4 regions of the Halobacillus shinanisalinarum genome follow, and region 4 is predicted to be linked to each of the others. Evidence: riboswitches for the same ligand, from Rfam matches in the RefSeq annotation. Region 4 holds a riboswitch; each other region holds the start of a gene.
What was found. A riboswitch is a leader RNA that binds a small molecule or an ion and turns the genes downstream of it on or off. The one in region 4 is predicted to bind S-adenosylmethionine.
Positions count from the first base shown of each region.

Region 1: linked by a shared signal. The riboswitch ahead of MUO14_RS04720 (methionine ABC transporter ATP-binding protein) and the one ahead of ssuE (NADPH-dependent FMN reductase) in region 4 are both predicted to bind S-adenosylmethionine.
Region 2: linked by a shared signal. The riboswitch ahead of metE (5-methyltetrahydropteroyltriglutamate--homocysteine S-methyltransferase) and the one ahead of ssuE (NADPH-dependent FMN reductase) in region 4 are both predicted to bind S-adenosylmethionine.
Region 3: linked by a shared signal. The riboswitch ahead of MUO14_RS22555 (phosphoadenylyl-sulfate reductase) and the one ahead of ssuE (NADPH-dependent FMN reductase) in region 4 are both predicted to bind S-adenosylmethionine.

Region 1 is NZ_CP095074.1:887,412-890,976, forward strand. Features, by position in the region: partial or broken gene MUO14_RS04715 (methionine ABC transporter permease) at 1-302, opposite strand, end outside; gene MUO14_RS04720 (methionine ABC transporter ATP-binding protein) at 295-1,320, opposite strand; SAM riboswitch class I at 1,398-1,508, opposite strand; SAM riboswitch class I at 1,648-1,752, opposite strand; gene MUO14_RS04725 (TlpA family protein disulfide reductase) at 1,991-2,407, shown strand; gene MUO14_RS04730 (hypothetical protein) at 2,404-2,727, opposite strand; gene MUO14_RS04735 (thioredoxin family protein) at 2,828-3,142, opposite strand; gene MUO14_RS04740 (toprim domain-containing protein) at 3,153-3,500, opposite strand.
Region 2 is NZ_CP095074.1:3,346,618-3,350,182, forward strand. Features, by position in the region: gene MUO14_RS16610 (hypothetical protein) at 210-545, shown strand; SAM riboswitch class I at 634-745, shown strand; cobalamin riboswitch at 823-1,017, shown strand; gene metE (5-methyltetrahydropteroyltriglutamate--homocysteine S-methyltransferase) at 1,160-3,472, shown strand.
Region 3 is NZ_CP095074.1:4,543,999-4,547,563, reverse strand. Features, by position in the region: gene MUO14_RS22565 (sirohydrochlorin chelatase) at 1-582, opposite strand, end outside; gene cobA (uroporphyrinogen-III C-methyltransferase) at 601-1,377, opposite strand; gene MUO14_RS22555 (phosphoadenylyl-sulfate reductase) at 1,437-2,168, opposite strand; SAM riboswitch class I at 2,289-2,406, opposite strand; gene MUO14_RS22550 (NADH:flavin oxidoreductase) at 2,849-3,565, opposite strand, start outside.
Region 4 is NZ_CP095074.1:3,756,492-3,760,056, reverse strand. Features, by position in the region: gene MUO14_RS18545 (thioesterase family protein) at 1-36, shown strand, start outside; gene MUO14_RS18540 (PaaI family thioesterase) at 127-573, shown strand; gene MUO14_RS18535 (GyrI-like domain-containing protein) at 634-1,104, shown strand; SAM riboswitch class I at 1,387-1,495, shown strand; gene ssuE (NADPH-dependent FMN reductase) at 1,624-2,169, shown strand; gene MUO14_RS18525 (YjcZ family sporulation protein) at 2,396-2,494, shown strand; gene MUO14_RS18520 (C45 family autoproteolytic acyltransferase/hydrolase) at 3,010-3,565, opposite strand, start outside.

The DNA of each region.
Region 1 (3,565 bases), 2.0 Mb from region 4:
TAGAGCAGGCAATGCCGCTTTTGGACCGCGGATCGTTCCCATAAGGAAGTCGGTAAAAGGAAATAATAGCAGTATTAAAATAATAAACGGTATGGCTCGAAACACATTTACTACTGAGGCAGTGACCCAATTTAAAGCCCTATTTCTCCAAATTCCCCGGGCCCTGACAAGTATAAAAGTAGACCGAGGATCAGCCCGAGAATAAAAGTTCCTGCAACAGAAATAATCGTCATATATAATGTTTCGTTCGTTGCCGTGATCATTTCTTCTATCTTCACGTTAGGAAATAGGTTATTAAACATTCGGATTCACCTCCAATTGTACTGAGGTAGTTCCAATGTAGGCAATAGCCCGGGCGATTTCCTCTTTTTCCCCATTAAATTGGACAAAGAGTGTTCCATATGCTCCTTTTTGTGTCTGAGTTATTTTCCCGTGAAGGATATTGATATCCACATCAAATTCTCTAGACAATTCACTGATTAACGCCTGATTTGTACTTTCACCAACAAAATGAAGTTTGATAATTTCACCAGTTTTATACGTTTCATTAATAAGTTCGAGTGAATCTTTCCGGTCAGGATCACCCATTACTTGATCAACGAAACGCTTGGTTACTTGTTGTTTTGGATATAAAAATACATCTAATACATCACCCGACTCGACGACATGTCCTTGTTCCATTACAGCAACGCGGTGACATATTTTACGGATTACGTGCATTTCATGAGTAATCAGTACAATCGTTAATCCAAGTTTATTATTAATATCCACAAGCAAATCTAAAATGGAATCAGTTGTTTCCGGGTCAAGCGCTGAAGTTGCCTCGTCACATAGCAGCACTTTAGGGTTGTTGGCTAAAGCACGAGCAATCCCTACACGTTGCTTTTGGCCTCCACTTAACTGGGAAGGGTAAGAACCTCCCCTTCCAGATAAACCAACAAGATCAATCAATTCGTTGACCCGACTTTTACGCTCCTCTTTTTTCATACCCGCTATTTCTAATGGAAAGGCAATGTTATCAAAAACAGTTCTTGACCATAGTAAATTAAAATGTTGAAAGATCATGCCCATCTCTTGCCTGGCCAAACGAAGCTTGCTCTTGCTCAACTTCGTCACATCCTGGTTTTCAATAGTGACATTTCCACCACTCGGCTCTTCTAAACGATTCAAAAGTCTAATAAATGTACTTTTCCCTGCGCCACTATAACCAATGACTCCAAAAATCTCCCCTTTTTCAATAGAAAGATCCATTTTATCTACCGCGCGAACGTCTTGATCCTTCGTATGAAAGACCTTAGACAAATCCTTAATCGAAATCAATATTATTCCCCCTCTATACAAAAAAACGCCTTTCTGTACGAGAACAGAAAGGCGTTTACACGTCTTGGTTGTCTGTTCTCTTATCTGCCAAAGTTTAACTTTGCAGGAATTGGCACCTTTTCAAGTTATCAAAACTTGACGGTTGCCGGGCATCAACGGGCCAGTCCCTCCGCCTCTCTGGATAAGAGATATATCATTTTAATTCATTACCACTTTAAGTTAGTCAAGCATCATAAACAGGATTTTAGCACCATGCATATCTACTGTCAACAAAAAAAGTCATTAAAAAATCCCTTCGTAAAAGAAGAGATGTTTTAATTGATTCTCTTCTCATCTTTCAAAGCTAAATGCTTTGCTGGAATTAGCACCGTGTTCTTTCAAACCGGTTGCTGGGCATCATAGGGCCAGTCCCTTAGCCACTCTGGATAAGTGAAGATGTCGCTATTCATTTAAGTGTGTGTTCAAAAAGTTGACGAATGAGAAACAAGAAGTTCGAGGCGCGAAAAGTTTTGAGGACCGCAAGCCGTATGCTTTTCATACGTGAGGACCGGAAAAACCGAGCAACGAAGAAATTCGCCGTTTATCATTTGGTGACTTTTTGAACATCCTCTTTAAGATTTATGTTAGCATGGTACTGCATTCTAGTCAATAGAACAAGAGGTGAATAGGCATGAAAAAAGCTATAGACTTTCAAATACCATATATAAACTCTAATAAAACGTACCAATTAAATAATGACCTTGGTAAAGTAGTCATCCTAACATTTTGGACCTCCTGGTGTCCCGACTGTGGGGTTGATTTACCAAAAAAAGAACAACTCTTTCAATCAATAGATCGTGAAAAAGTGAATATGCTAACAATTAATGTGCAAGGGCGCGAGAGAAATGATCAAGATGGTAAAATTTTCACTGACAAATTCCTCACTCAGCCAACCCTAGAAGATCATCATCGTAAAGTGTATGATGAGTACAACTGTGAAGGAGTACCAACTACTATTATTATTAATCGAGATGGTTACGTTACACACCAATTTGGTGACAAAGCTTCCTTTTTAACTATCGTAGAAGCGATTGGCACCTTAATTTAGTGTGAAAGCATCAGTAATGATTCAACTAACAGGACGTCCCTATATTCCCCTTCGAACCTAACGATGGAGCGTGGCAGTGAAGTTAACTTCAAATTACCGCCAAAAAGCTGCTGAAAAACTTTATTAGAGGAGGAAATCGTAAGTGCACCCTTGAGGTTGTTTTCGTGCACGAGTTTCATCCCCTCCCTTGTGATAGAAACATTAATAAACTCGGATCTATTGTCTTGAATCTTTAAAAACACTTTTCTCTTCTTCCATTTTGGGAGTAAATCTCTTCTGCTGTTCACCCGTTTGATCCATTCCTCTACCATTTCAACCAAAACAAGCCCCCTTAATAACTTTATTAAAGTTTTCGAGGTAAAGGGGGCTGAAACCTTCCTTTATTGAATAGAATCGTTCGTCATTTCCCGGGAAATCGGGCTATCTTTTTACATATTCTGATACTTTGCCAAGCATATGTGGTACCGAGTGAAAGGCATATACCTTTTCTATCACATGCCCACTCTCCATTATAAGCAGACAAGGAACACTTTCGATCTTATAGTCCTGCATCAGACCTGGATTGAGAGAGGCGTTTAATTCATAAAACAGTTCTGTTTGATACAAGTCTTCAATCGTATTTAACATTTTTCTGGCAACGTGGCAGGTTCCACAAAAAGGACTGTGAATAAATATGAGTGCTTCTTTCTTTTCGTGGAGTTGTTTTACTATATTTAATCGTTCTAAAGAAAGCAAGTTCTTCCTCCTAAATTAAGTAAATCGGCTTAACGTTGAAATGACGGCTAAGCAAGGCACGAGCCAATTCAGGCTCAGGAGTGGCTGCAACTTCTCTAAAAGCCTTATCAATATAAATGTGGATCGCATGTGGAAGTTCCTCTCTCAACTGCTTCCGAAGTTTATAGCCAGAATCGTCTTCATCTACCAGGATAAATACAGGACGGTGATCAAGGTTGTTATCAAGGATTAATTCCTCCATTCTCTCAACACCTAATGTACCGTGTGTACATATGATCTCAACAGGGTCCTTCAATACTTTGTTGAGCTTCTTTTTATCAGTAATTCCTTCAACGATTACAATTTTCTCTTCATTCAACCCTATCACCCACTATACAGAAGCAGACCATGCTGTGTTAGCATGGTCTGCACATGATTAAATAT
Region 2 (3,565 bases), 410 kb from region 4:
CATTATCTGATAAATGTCTATAGTTGAAGCAGAAAAAAAGTCCCTTTCTTTATCAGGATAGCTTTCTGTTTAAGCAGAGGAGACTCCCCGTGAAAGCACTAATCGTCACTTAGACCTAAAGTTTCTCATCGAATTCTTAGTTTATTCTAAGGAAACTATCAGTATCATTTTTTAACATAGAAGGTAAATGTGAAGGAGGAATGTTTTAAATGAAAAAGACAATCTTGATTGCGCTGAGTATGCTATTCCTTGCAGCTTGTGGAGGCAACGATGGGGTGAAGGCAAATGAAAACACAGTAAAAACAGAAACAGGATCAGCTAATCATGAGAATCTAAAAGAATTTGAAGAAAAGTCTATTTGGCAAAAACATATTAATTTAGAAACGCATTCGATTCAAATAATGGAGGATAACTCGCATAAACGCGTGGCCCTTTTTGAAAATGAACAGGGAGAAGAGATGTACAAAAGTATTTTCATAAAAAATACAGAGAGACTGAAAATTATTCAGTTTGATGAGGGTTTACTATATAATGACATCATTTAAGGAAAGCGAACTATATTTTATCTTTGTCAGAAAACATTGACAGTTATCTCACCTCATGCTAGTATGCCTTTAACCAACTAAATTAAAACTCTTATTCAGAGAGGCGGAGGGACTGGCCCTATGATGCCCGGCAACCTGTCAGCGTTTAGTCGTTGATAATGTGCTAATTCCAGCAAAGCAAATGCTTTGGGAAATAAGAGGGGTGCGTATGTGTAAGCCTCTCTAAATATAGAGAGGCTTTTTCTTATTTCAATACACATACATGCATAGAAAACTAAATACCGTTGATTACTCAGGTGTTGTAACTTATTCAACTTAAAAGGGAAGCTCGGTGAAAATCCGGCACGGTCCCGCCACTGTAAATGGTAGCTACCTGCAGAAGTGTCACTATCTTTTTGTTAGAAAAGGGTGGGAAGGCGCAGGGGAGTGAAGATCATGGAGTCAGGAGACCTGCCTGAGACAATGCACTAAACCTACGAGGTATAGGGAGGTGTTATGAGCGTAACGTGTTCAGGCTGTTTCCACAGTTTGAATTTGCCAATGCTGCATGACCATCTCTCTTAAAAAGGGAGATTTTTTTATTAGTCTACAAAACTTAAAATGGAGGAATGAAGATGACGAAAGTATTAAGTTCAACGATTGGTTATCCAAGAATAGGCGAAAAGAGAGAGTGGAAAAAAACCCTAGAACAGTTTTGGAAAGAAAACTTAACTAAAAGTGAATTTTTGTCTGAAATGGAGAATTTGCGTACAAACGATCTACAAAAGCAACAGGACATCGGTATTGATCTCATTCCTGTTGGTGACTTTAGTCTTTATGATCATGTGCTTGATACAGCAGTTATGTTTGGTTTTATACCTGACCGTTTTCAACACAAGGGTGGGGAAGTGCCAATAGAATTGTATTTTGATATCGCTCGAGGTAATGATGAAGCGGTGGCATCTGAAATGACAAAGTGGTTTAACACAAATTATCACTACATTGTGCCTGAGATTGAATCGGATGCCCAGCCAACACTAACGGAGAATCGGCTGTTACATTACTTTTTGGAAGCTAAAGAAAAACTCGGAATCATAGGAAAGCCGGTTATACTGGGTCCTGTTTCATTTTTGAAATTGGCGAAGGGTTATGAGAAAGAGGAATTTAAAAATCTGCTGAAAAAACTTGTCCCCCTATACATACAAGTTCTTCATGAGCTAGAAAGAGCTGGTGCCGAATGGGTGCAGGTGGACGAACCTATCCTAACAACGCCGATGACCAAAGATGATATACAGTTATTTAGAGAAGTATATGACTCTATGCAAAATGGTGTTTCAAGTTTAAAGATCCTTCTCCAAACGTATTTTGAATCCGTTGATCATTACAAGGAGGTCGTTTCCCTTCCAGTTGCCGGGATAGGCCTTGATTTTGTCCATGATGAGGGAGCCAATCTAGATTCATTGAAGAAGCACGGTTTCCCTAGAGATAAATATCTGGCTGCCGGGGTGATTAACGGCCGAAACATTTGGAGTGAAGATTTAGACACAAAATACGCACAACTTGAACATCTCCTTTCGGAAGTTGAAAAAGATCGACTTATCGTACAGCCTTCTTGCAGTTTGTTACATGTTCCAGTAACTGTAACCACCGAACAGGACTTGGACCCTGTCATAAAAAATGCGCTGTCATTCGCTGACCAAAAGCTTGAAGAAGTGACAGTGTTAGCAGAAGGGCTAAATGATGGTAGGCATACGATTGAAAAAAATATAGAAGAACGTACACGGTGTATTGAATTACTATGGAAGTCTTCCAGTAGAAATCAAGCAGACGTTCAAAAGGAAGTAGAGTTATGGAAAGATATTGAACCAAAACGTTCAACCCACTATTCCAGTCGCCAGAAAATACATCAAGATTATTTCGAGCTTCCGCTATTGCCGACAACAACGATTGGTAGTCTCCCACAAACAAAAGAAATTCGTCAGGCACGGCTGAAATGGCGAAGAGGGGAATGGTCTGATGAATATTATCAATCGTTTATTGAAGAGAACACTTACGAATGGATAAAACGCCAGGAGGAAATCGGGCTCGATGTACTCATACATGGAGAGTTTGAACGCAACGATATGGTCGAATTCTTTGGAGAAAAACTGGATGGGTTTGCATTTACGAGATATGGTTGGGTCCAATCATACGGCTCCCGATGCGTCAAACCTCCCGTCATTTATGGAGATGTATCTCTCACAAAACCGATGACAGTAAAAGAAATTACCTACGCTCAATCTCTAACAAAAAAACCTGTGAAAGGTATGCTGACTGGACCGATAACCATCTTAAATTGGTCATTTGTCCGTGAAGATATCAGCAAATTTGAAGTCACTAAACAAATTGCCTTGGCTCTACAAAAAGAAATAAGGTTTTTAGAAGAAAATAACATCCATATGATTCAGGTGGATGAACCAGCTTTACGAGAAGGCTTGCCGATAAAAGTTGAAAAACAAAAAGAATATTTGGAGGAAGCCGTTTACGCTTTTAGGCTTGCCACGTCTTCTGTGCATGATGAGACCCAAATCCATACACATATGTGTTATTCCGAGTTCGGGGAAATCATGGACACCATTGACCAATTGGATGCCGACGTCATTTCCATAGAAGCCGCCAGAAGTCACGGAGAATTAATTTCAGATTTTGAGAAAAAGTCATATGAAAAAGGGATTGGCCTAGGCGTTTACGACATCCATAGTCCAAGAGTGCCAGGAGTGAATGAAATGGAAAGCAGCATCCTGCGTGCATTAGACGTACTTCACCCGAGACAATTCTGGGTGAACCCTGACTGTGGGTTGAAGACAAGAGGAATTAACGAAACAACGGATGCCCTTAAAAACATGGTTGAAGCAGCCCGACAGATTAGAGAAAAAATTAATAATGAAGTAGTAGTTGTTGAAAAGTAAAGGTAACAATTGGGCATCTTTCTGAATCAGGAAGGTGCCTGTTCCTCATTGTATTGTAAAGAAGTAGTTGAAGAAGCCAAATGAATAGCTATA
Region 3 (3,565 bases), 790 kb from region 4:
AAGGTAGGGAATCACGAAAGTTTGTGACCACCCTTCGTTCAGCGAAGTTTGCAATCCTTCATCAAAAGAAGGGGAACAGGCCGCTAAATAGCTGACATTTACATGAGCGACGTCCATTTTCGATCGTAATTTATGTGCAATTTGTTCCATCGATTCTTTAGTCTCTGGATGACGGCTGCCTCTTCCCACCAGCAAGATGTTCGCATCCGAATGGCGGAGTACCTTTGTTTCCTGCACACGTTGGACCAAAATATCAATCACCCGATCCTGAATTCCGATCGTTCTTCCATAAACAAAATGGATGTTCGGATGACGGAGCTTCGCACGATTAATCTCTTCCGGTATATCCGTGTAGTAGTGACCTGCACTCAACAATAGCACGGGTATAATGGCGATCCTAGTGGCTCCACGCCGGACGAGAATCTCTATCCCCTGAGCCATATTTGGTTCTGCCAGTTCTAAAAAGCACGTTTCCTGCAGCGGAAGGTTAATTCGTTCTCGAACGGATTGAATCAGGGAAACGGCTTCCTTACGCGCCTTCTCAACTCGGCTCCCGTGACTCACATATAAAACAGCTTGCATGTAACCACCTCCTTCCTTTTACCCAACAATGGAGGGAACAGGTATCTCCTCCTCTTTTTTCACCTGTTCAAACCATTGTAGCTGCTCCCTCAGTTTCACGACTTCTCCTACAATAATCATCGAAGGATTCTCGAGGTCCTTGGCCCTTCCGACAATGTCCTCTAAGGTTCCTGTTACGGTACGTTGATGTTCCATCGTCCCCCACTCAACCAGAGCGATCGGTGTACTGGAAGCACGGCCATGGCGGATCAGTCTCGCGCAAATTTCCGGAAGTTTTTTGACCCCCATATAAATGCACAAAGTATCCATACTTTTCACTGCATGCTCCCAATACTCTTCCTCGTCATATCCCAATTTGCTTACCCCTGAAAGGAAGGCTACAGACGAACTATAGTTACGATGTGTGACTGGAATACCAGCATAAGCGGGAGCGGCTACCCCGGAGGAGATTCCGGGAACGATTTCAAATGGAATACTTCTCTTCGCTAACTCTTCAGCTTCCTCTCCACCTCTACCAAAAACGAAGGGATCTCCGCCTTTTAGACGGGTCACGGTTTTCCCTTGCAAGGCAAAATCACAAAGCAGCCCATTAATGGTTTGTTGGTCTAACGAGTGATGATTCGGACGCTTGCCGCAATAAATCAATTCCGCTTCGTCCCTCGCTTCATCAAGTAAATCTTTGTTAATCAATCGATCATATAGAATGACATCCGCCTGCTGAATGGCCTTCAAGCCTTTCACTGTAATTAAATCAGGGTCACCAGGTCCTGCACCGACGATATAAACTTTTTTCATAAGCCGCCTCCTTTCCTTGTTGCAATGAATTTTCAAGTTAGCTTAAAGAAATAATCTACTTATGCCTGGTTTCCAGAAGTGTGGAGACCGCATTCTGTTTTATTAAACCCTTGCCACCTCCCAGAGCGAACGTCCCCCTGTTCAGTTACTGGCTCTGTACAAGGCATGCAGCCGATACTTGGGTATCCTTGATCATGTAATTCATTGTAATCCAAGCTATTTACTCGGATATAATGCCAAACGTCTTCCCATGTCCAGTAGATTAGGGGGCATACCTTAATCGACTGAAACCGTTCATCCTTATTTACAAAATCAGTGTGACTTCGACTCGGAGACTGTTCTCGCCTCAGCCCTGAAATCCAGGCGGTTGCCCCACGAAGCGCATCTTCAAGCGGCTTGATTTTTCGGATATAACAACATTGGCCCGGTTGCTTTTTCCATAATGCTGGACCATACTCGTTCGCTTGCTCATCTAAAGTCAAATCCGGTTTCTTAATATGAATGTGAAGTTCTGGGTATCTCCGCTTCACTTTTTCGATCAGTTCATAGGTTTCCGGAAAGTGAACATCTGTATCAAGAAAAACAATTTCTGCATCTTTCTGCACTTTAGAAATCAAATCAATCAACACAATGCCTTCTGCTCCAAAACTACAAGCATAGACGATTGATTCACCATAAGACTGATAAGCCCACTCTAATACCTCGGCTGCTCCTTTTGTGTCATCCTTAGGGTGCCAGCTTTCAAATGGATCGCCAGAGAAATTCTCATACGAAACGATGGTATTGCTCATATTTTCCTCCTTCTACTAAAGCAAAGTCTTGTAAACAAGTAAATTTAACATTTAAAAAACCTCTCTTCTTTAATAAAAATAAGAAGAGAGGTTTTGGCTTCAAACATATAGCTACCCATCTTCTTATCTTTCAAGTGCTCAAAGCACCCGCTGGAATTGGCACAGTCTCTGATGAATCATCACCAGACCCGTTGCCGAGGCTTCAAAGGGCCAGTCCCTCCACCTCTCGCGATAAGAATTAAATTGTGAATTTGTGGTATTTGATATTGGTAAATATATTATTCCCTTTTAGAAAAAATGTCAATGGTTTATTGAAAAATTATTAATTTTTCATACTTTCTGACTTTCTGAAAAAGGACCGGTTCATAAAATTTTAACGTTAAGTAAATTATTTACATCTAGTGTTAATCCCAGATATCAGCTCTAGGAATACCTGCCAACAGCCGGCATTGCGATGTTCAGTTCTTCTGCCACCTCTTTGGTAGAGAAAGCTCGTTCATTAGGTTTAATATCGTGTCGCATGTCGAACCTCCTTCTCTTTTTAATATGAAGGTTAGTCGCCATTTTGGCAAGAGTATATCGCCTGACGAGAGCTAAGTAAAAATTAAACAAAAAGGTGTTTTACCGGGAAATTCCCCTGGTAAAACACCTTTGTTCAGTAGTTAGCTGATTCAGTAAGGTTAGGTTAGATGTTTAAGAGCAACTTTATCAAAAGGTAATAGCTCCGTTTCCCTGCCTTCCCGAACTTTCCTCACCCACTCCGGATCCATTAATAAAGAGCGCCCGATAGCTACTAAATCAAACTCCCCATGATCAAGTTTCTTCATGAGACCGTCCAGGCTGGTGGTGTTAGCACCAGAGAAACTTGTGAATTCTCCATCGAGCCCGACTGATCCTACAGATATCACTGGTTTACCAGACAGTTTCTTCGTCCATCCTGCCAAATTCAAGTCGGATCCCTCAAACTCCGGCTCCCAGAAACGACGAGTAGAACAGTGGAAAATATCGACTCCCGCTTCTACAAGAGGCGTGAGGAACCGTTCTAATTCATCTGGTGTTTCAGCAAGTTTGGCCTTATAGTCACTCATTTTCCATTGAGAAAACCGGAAGATGATTGGAAAATTAAGCCCGACTTCACGCCGGCAGGCTTCTATCACCTCAACAGCAAACTGCGTTCTCCCAACGATGTCTCCTCCATATCGATCGGTGCGCTGATTTGTCTTGTCCCAGAAAAATTGATCGATTAAATAACCATGCGCCCCGTGGATTTCAATACCATCAAAACCCAAGCGTTTAGCATCAGCAGCCGCTTGAGCATAAGCTTCTACCATGTTTTCAACTTCTGCTTCGGTCATGGGCTCAGTGACCTTTTCGCCATCAAGACTAAGGCCTGATGG
Region 4 (3,565 bases):
AAAGAATACATTAGCAAACAATTAACGGCAAAGTAAGGGTCATACTTCATTTAATATTTGACGTCCAACCAATAGAATAGGAATCCTTCAGGAAAATGAAGTGTATTCAAGCAAGGAGGAACAGTCTTGAAACCTGTAATCAACGAAAGTGATCTGCACCATCAGTATAAAGCAGAAATAGTTAAAGTGATGGAGAATGAGCCTTATGCTCAGTTCTTGGGAATTAGATTAATGGAAATCAACGAAGGTAAGGCTATTGCCGAATTAGATGTCGAGAATCATATGTTAAATTCACATGGAACCGTTCATGGAGCCGTTACATTTGCTATTGCTGATTATGTATTTGCAGCAGCGTCCAACTCTTACGGAAAGACATCTGTCGGGATTTCAAACACGGTTAACTATATGGCAGCCGGAAAGAAAGGAACACGGCTTCAGGCAACAGCTATTGAAGAAAAGAAGAATCATAGAATGGCTTGGTATAAGATAAAAGTCGAGAGCGAAGATGAATTAATTGCTACAATGGAAGCATTGGCCTACCGTAAAAACCATTATTTCGTGCCAGTAGATTAAATAGGAGCAAGTTGTTCCCCTTAACCGACATACTGAAAGAACTTGAAAGGAGCAAGAACCATGAAGCATACTATTGTTGAGAGAGATGCTTTTCAAGTCGCAGGCATTAAAAAAGAAATTTCATGTGATAACGAGGACAAGGATATCCAACTACTCTGGGGAGAGGCCACCAAAAGTGGAATCGCCGATTTACTGGTTCAATTAAATAACGGACAAATTAACGGTCTATTAGCAATCTACGACAACTATAATGAAACGCAAAACACATGGGACTATTGGATCGCTACACAATTCCATGGTAACGTCCCCGATGAATTATCGAGCTTTGAAGTTCCTCCTTCAAGGTGGGTTGTATTTGAAGTACACGGACTCATTCCAGAAGCTATAGAAAATGTATGGAAGCAGATTGATTCAGGATGGTTGCCCTCTAATGGATATGAAACAGCGGATATAGCATCACTCGAAGTCTATAAAGAATTTTATCCCTACCATTCAGATTCGTATTCTGAAATCTGGGTTCCAATAAGATAGGCTCTATAAGGAGTACTGATTAACATTAGAAATAGAATAATAATTAATTAACTTTAATACAAAGGTATTGGCATCATTAATCAAAAATAGCGGGACTCGATGTCTCCTGTCTGGCGATGTCTGGTATGTATTAAAAAGTGATTTGTCACAGGATACCTCCGTAACTCAACAAGATACCCCGCCATTATTTAAGACGCCCATTTTCAGAATTCATTTACTCTTTTCAAAAATTACCTTGACATTATTAGGAGAATCATATTAAGATTAGACTCAAATTTAATAAGCTTATCTAGAGAAGCTGAGGGATCTGGCCCTGTGAAGCTTCAGCAACCTCTGATTGATGTCAGAAAGGTGCTCCGTCCAGCAAGATCTTTATCTTGGGAGATAAGAGCGGCATTTTTATAGCTAACCCTCTTTTCTCATTAAAGAAAAGAGGGTTTTTATATGTGTGGAATAGTTCCAACCAATGAATAAAACGTAGAATAGTTGAGCATTTATTTTAAGAAAGGGAGAGGTCATATGAGTGAAATTGTACTGTTATCTGGAAGCCCTTCTGAGCAATCAAGGTCAGAGCTTGTATTAGATTATTTAGCAAAATTGGTCGATCAGGAAGGACGATCTACAGAGAAGATTTCCGTACGCAATGTGTCACCGGAAGATTTATTTTATGCACGCTATGAAAGTGAGGCGATTGAAGAAATTGCAACGACGATTCAACAGGCAAAAGGAGTTATTGTTGCTTCCCCTGTATATAAAGCGTCGTACTCTGGAATTCTTAAGGCTCTAATTGATTTACTGCCACAGGATGTGTTAAAGGACACCCCCGTCTTCCCAATTATGACCGGTGGCAGCAAGTCCCATTTGCTTGCGATTGAATATGCGTTAAAACCATTACTGGCTACGTTAAAAGGACAAAATTTAAAGGGCGTGTATTTGCTTGACAATCAAATTAATAAGTCTAGCCGAGCACGACCGATAACGAATGAAGATTGTGACCAACGCCTGAAGAAACAACTTGTATACTTCCTTGAGATGATTCAAAAGCAAGTCCCTCTAGCCTTTTAAATTTGGGAAGTATTTTCGCCAGCAAAGATTATAGCCAAACAACTGGATGTCGTCATCATTTGGTTGTAAATAAGCGCTTCCCCTTTAACGGGTAAATTGCCCCCCTAATCCATAGCCCCTCACGTAACCACTGGTCTATGCAAACGCCTATTTTTTGTAAAAATGGTGTGCTGTACCTTCCAATAGGTGATGTTTTAAATATGCTAACTGAAAAGGGGGTGTAGTTATGAGTGGATATGCTGGTGGAGGATTTGCTATGATTGTAGTCCTCTTCATCCTACTAATCATCGTTGGAGCAGGTGGCTTTGGCGGATATGGTTATTAGGTTTAAATAGAAGAAGCTGTTAGGATGGCCCCTTAGGTTAATAGTCCGTGTAAAAAAGGCTGCATATCTCCTGGCGAGGAGTATGCAGCCTTTTGATTATTTATTTGCAAAGATTATTCTAGCTATGATTAGTTTACTGTCAATATTTAGTCCTGCTACAACCTCTTTATTTATGTCCATTTGGTATAAAGCAAAATTGTCATAGAAATGAACGATAAGAAGGTCCCCAACGAATTTCAAGGGTCAATCATGTGTAATAACCGAGAGAAATGTGAAAAATTACAGTTGAACATTCCCCTTGATTTTCCAACCATGCTTGCGGCTTTACAAAAGACTATAACGATGGCTACCCGGATCTCGATTATATATAGTAAAGACGAGTAAAGTTCTTATGCTAATAAACTAAACCCATTAGAAAGAGCAAGCTTCATTATCATTCATGTGAGCGTGCTCTTTCCTTGTCCATACTCATTGCTGCGATTCTGTTTCGTTCTATATGCAAAACAATACTTCAGCTACTTTCTCCCTGTCCAATAGGCCCCTTCATCCGTGTGAACAAACGGGATATCTGTATCTACTTCTCCAGTAATCCGTTCCAACTTCACATCATCACCCAGCAACCATTTTGCAAAATCAAATTCGACTGGCTCCGCGTCTCCACCAAGCGCGAACCAGGTCTTCATTTCTTTCGGCAAGTAACCAGATGTATGAATCGTTCCTGCCCAGTTGCTGTATTGTTTCGAGAAAACACCTTTATCTGTATCGTTCATCAGACGAAAGGCATCGTATGCTCCATTCAGCTCATCTCTATGGTCATTGATTGCATCCATGCGCTTCACCGAATCAACGAGATGGTTACGGTTTTCTTTGGTCATGATTTCAAAGTGGTTCGTGCATACGTTAGATTGACGTACTTCTATTCCTCTTGGGGAGGCTTCGATTACATACGTTTGATTGCTTTTGTCAAAAACGGTATAGCTGAAAGAGTGACGGTGCGGAATGTCTTGAAGCATGGTGACCGCTTCCTCTACGTTCGCACATGATTCTAATATCATTCGCCCGATCGCACAA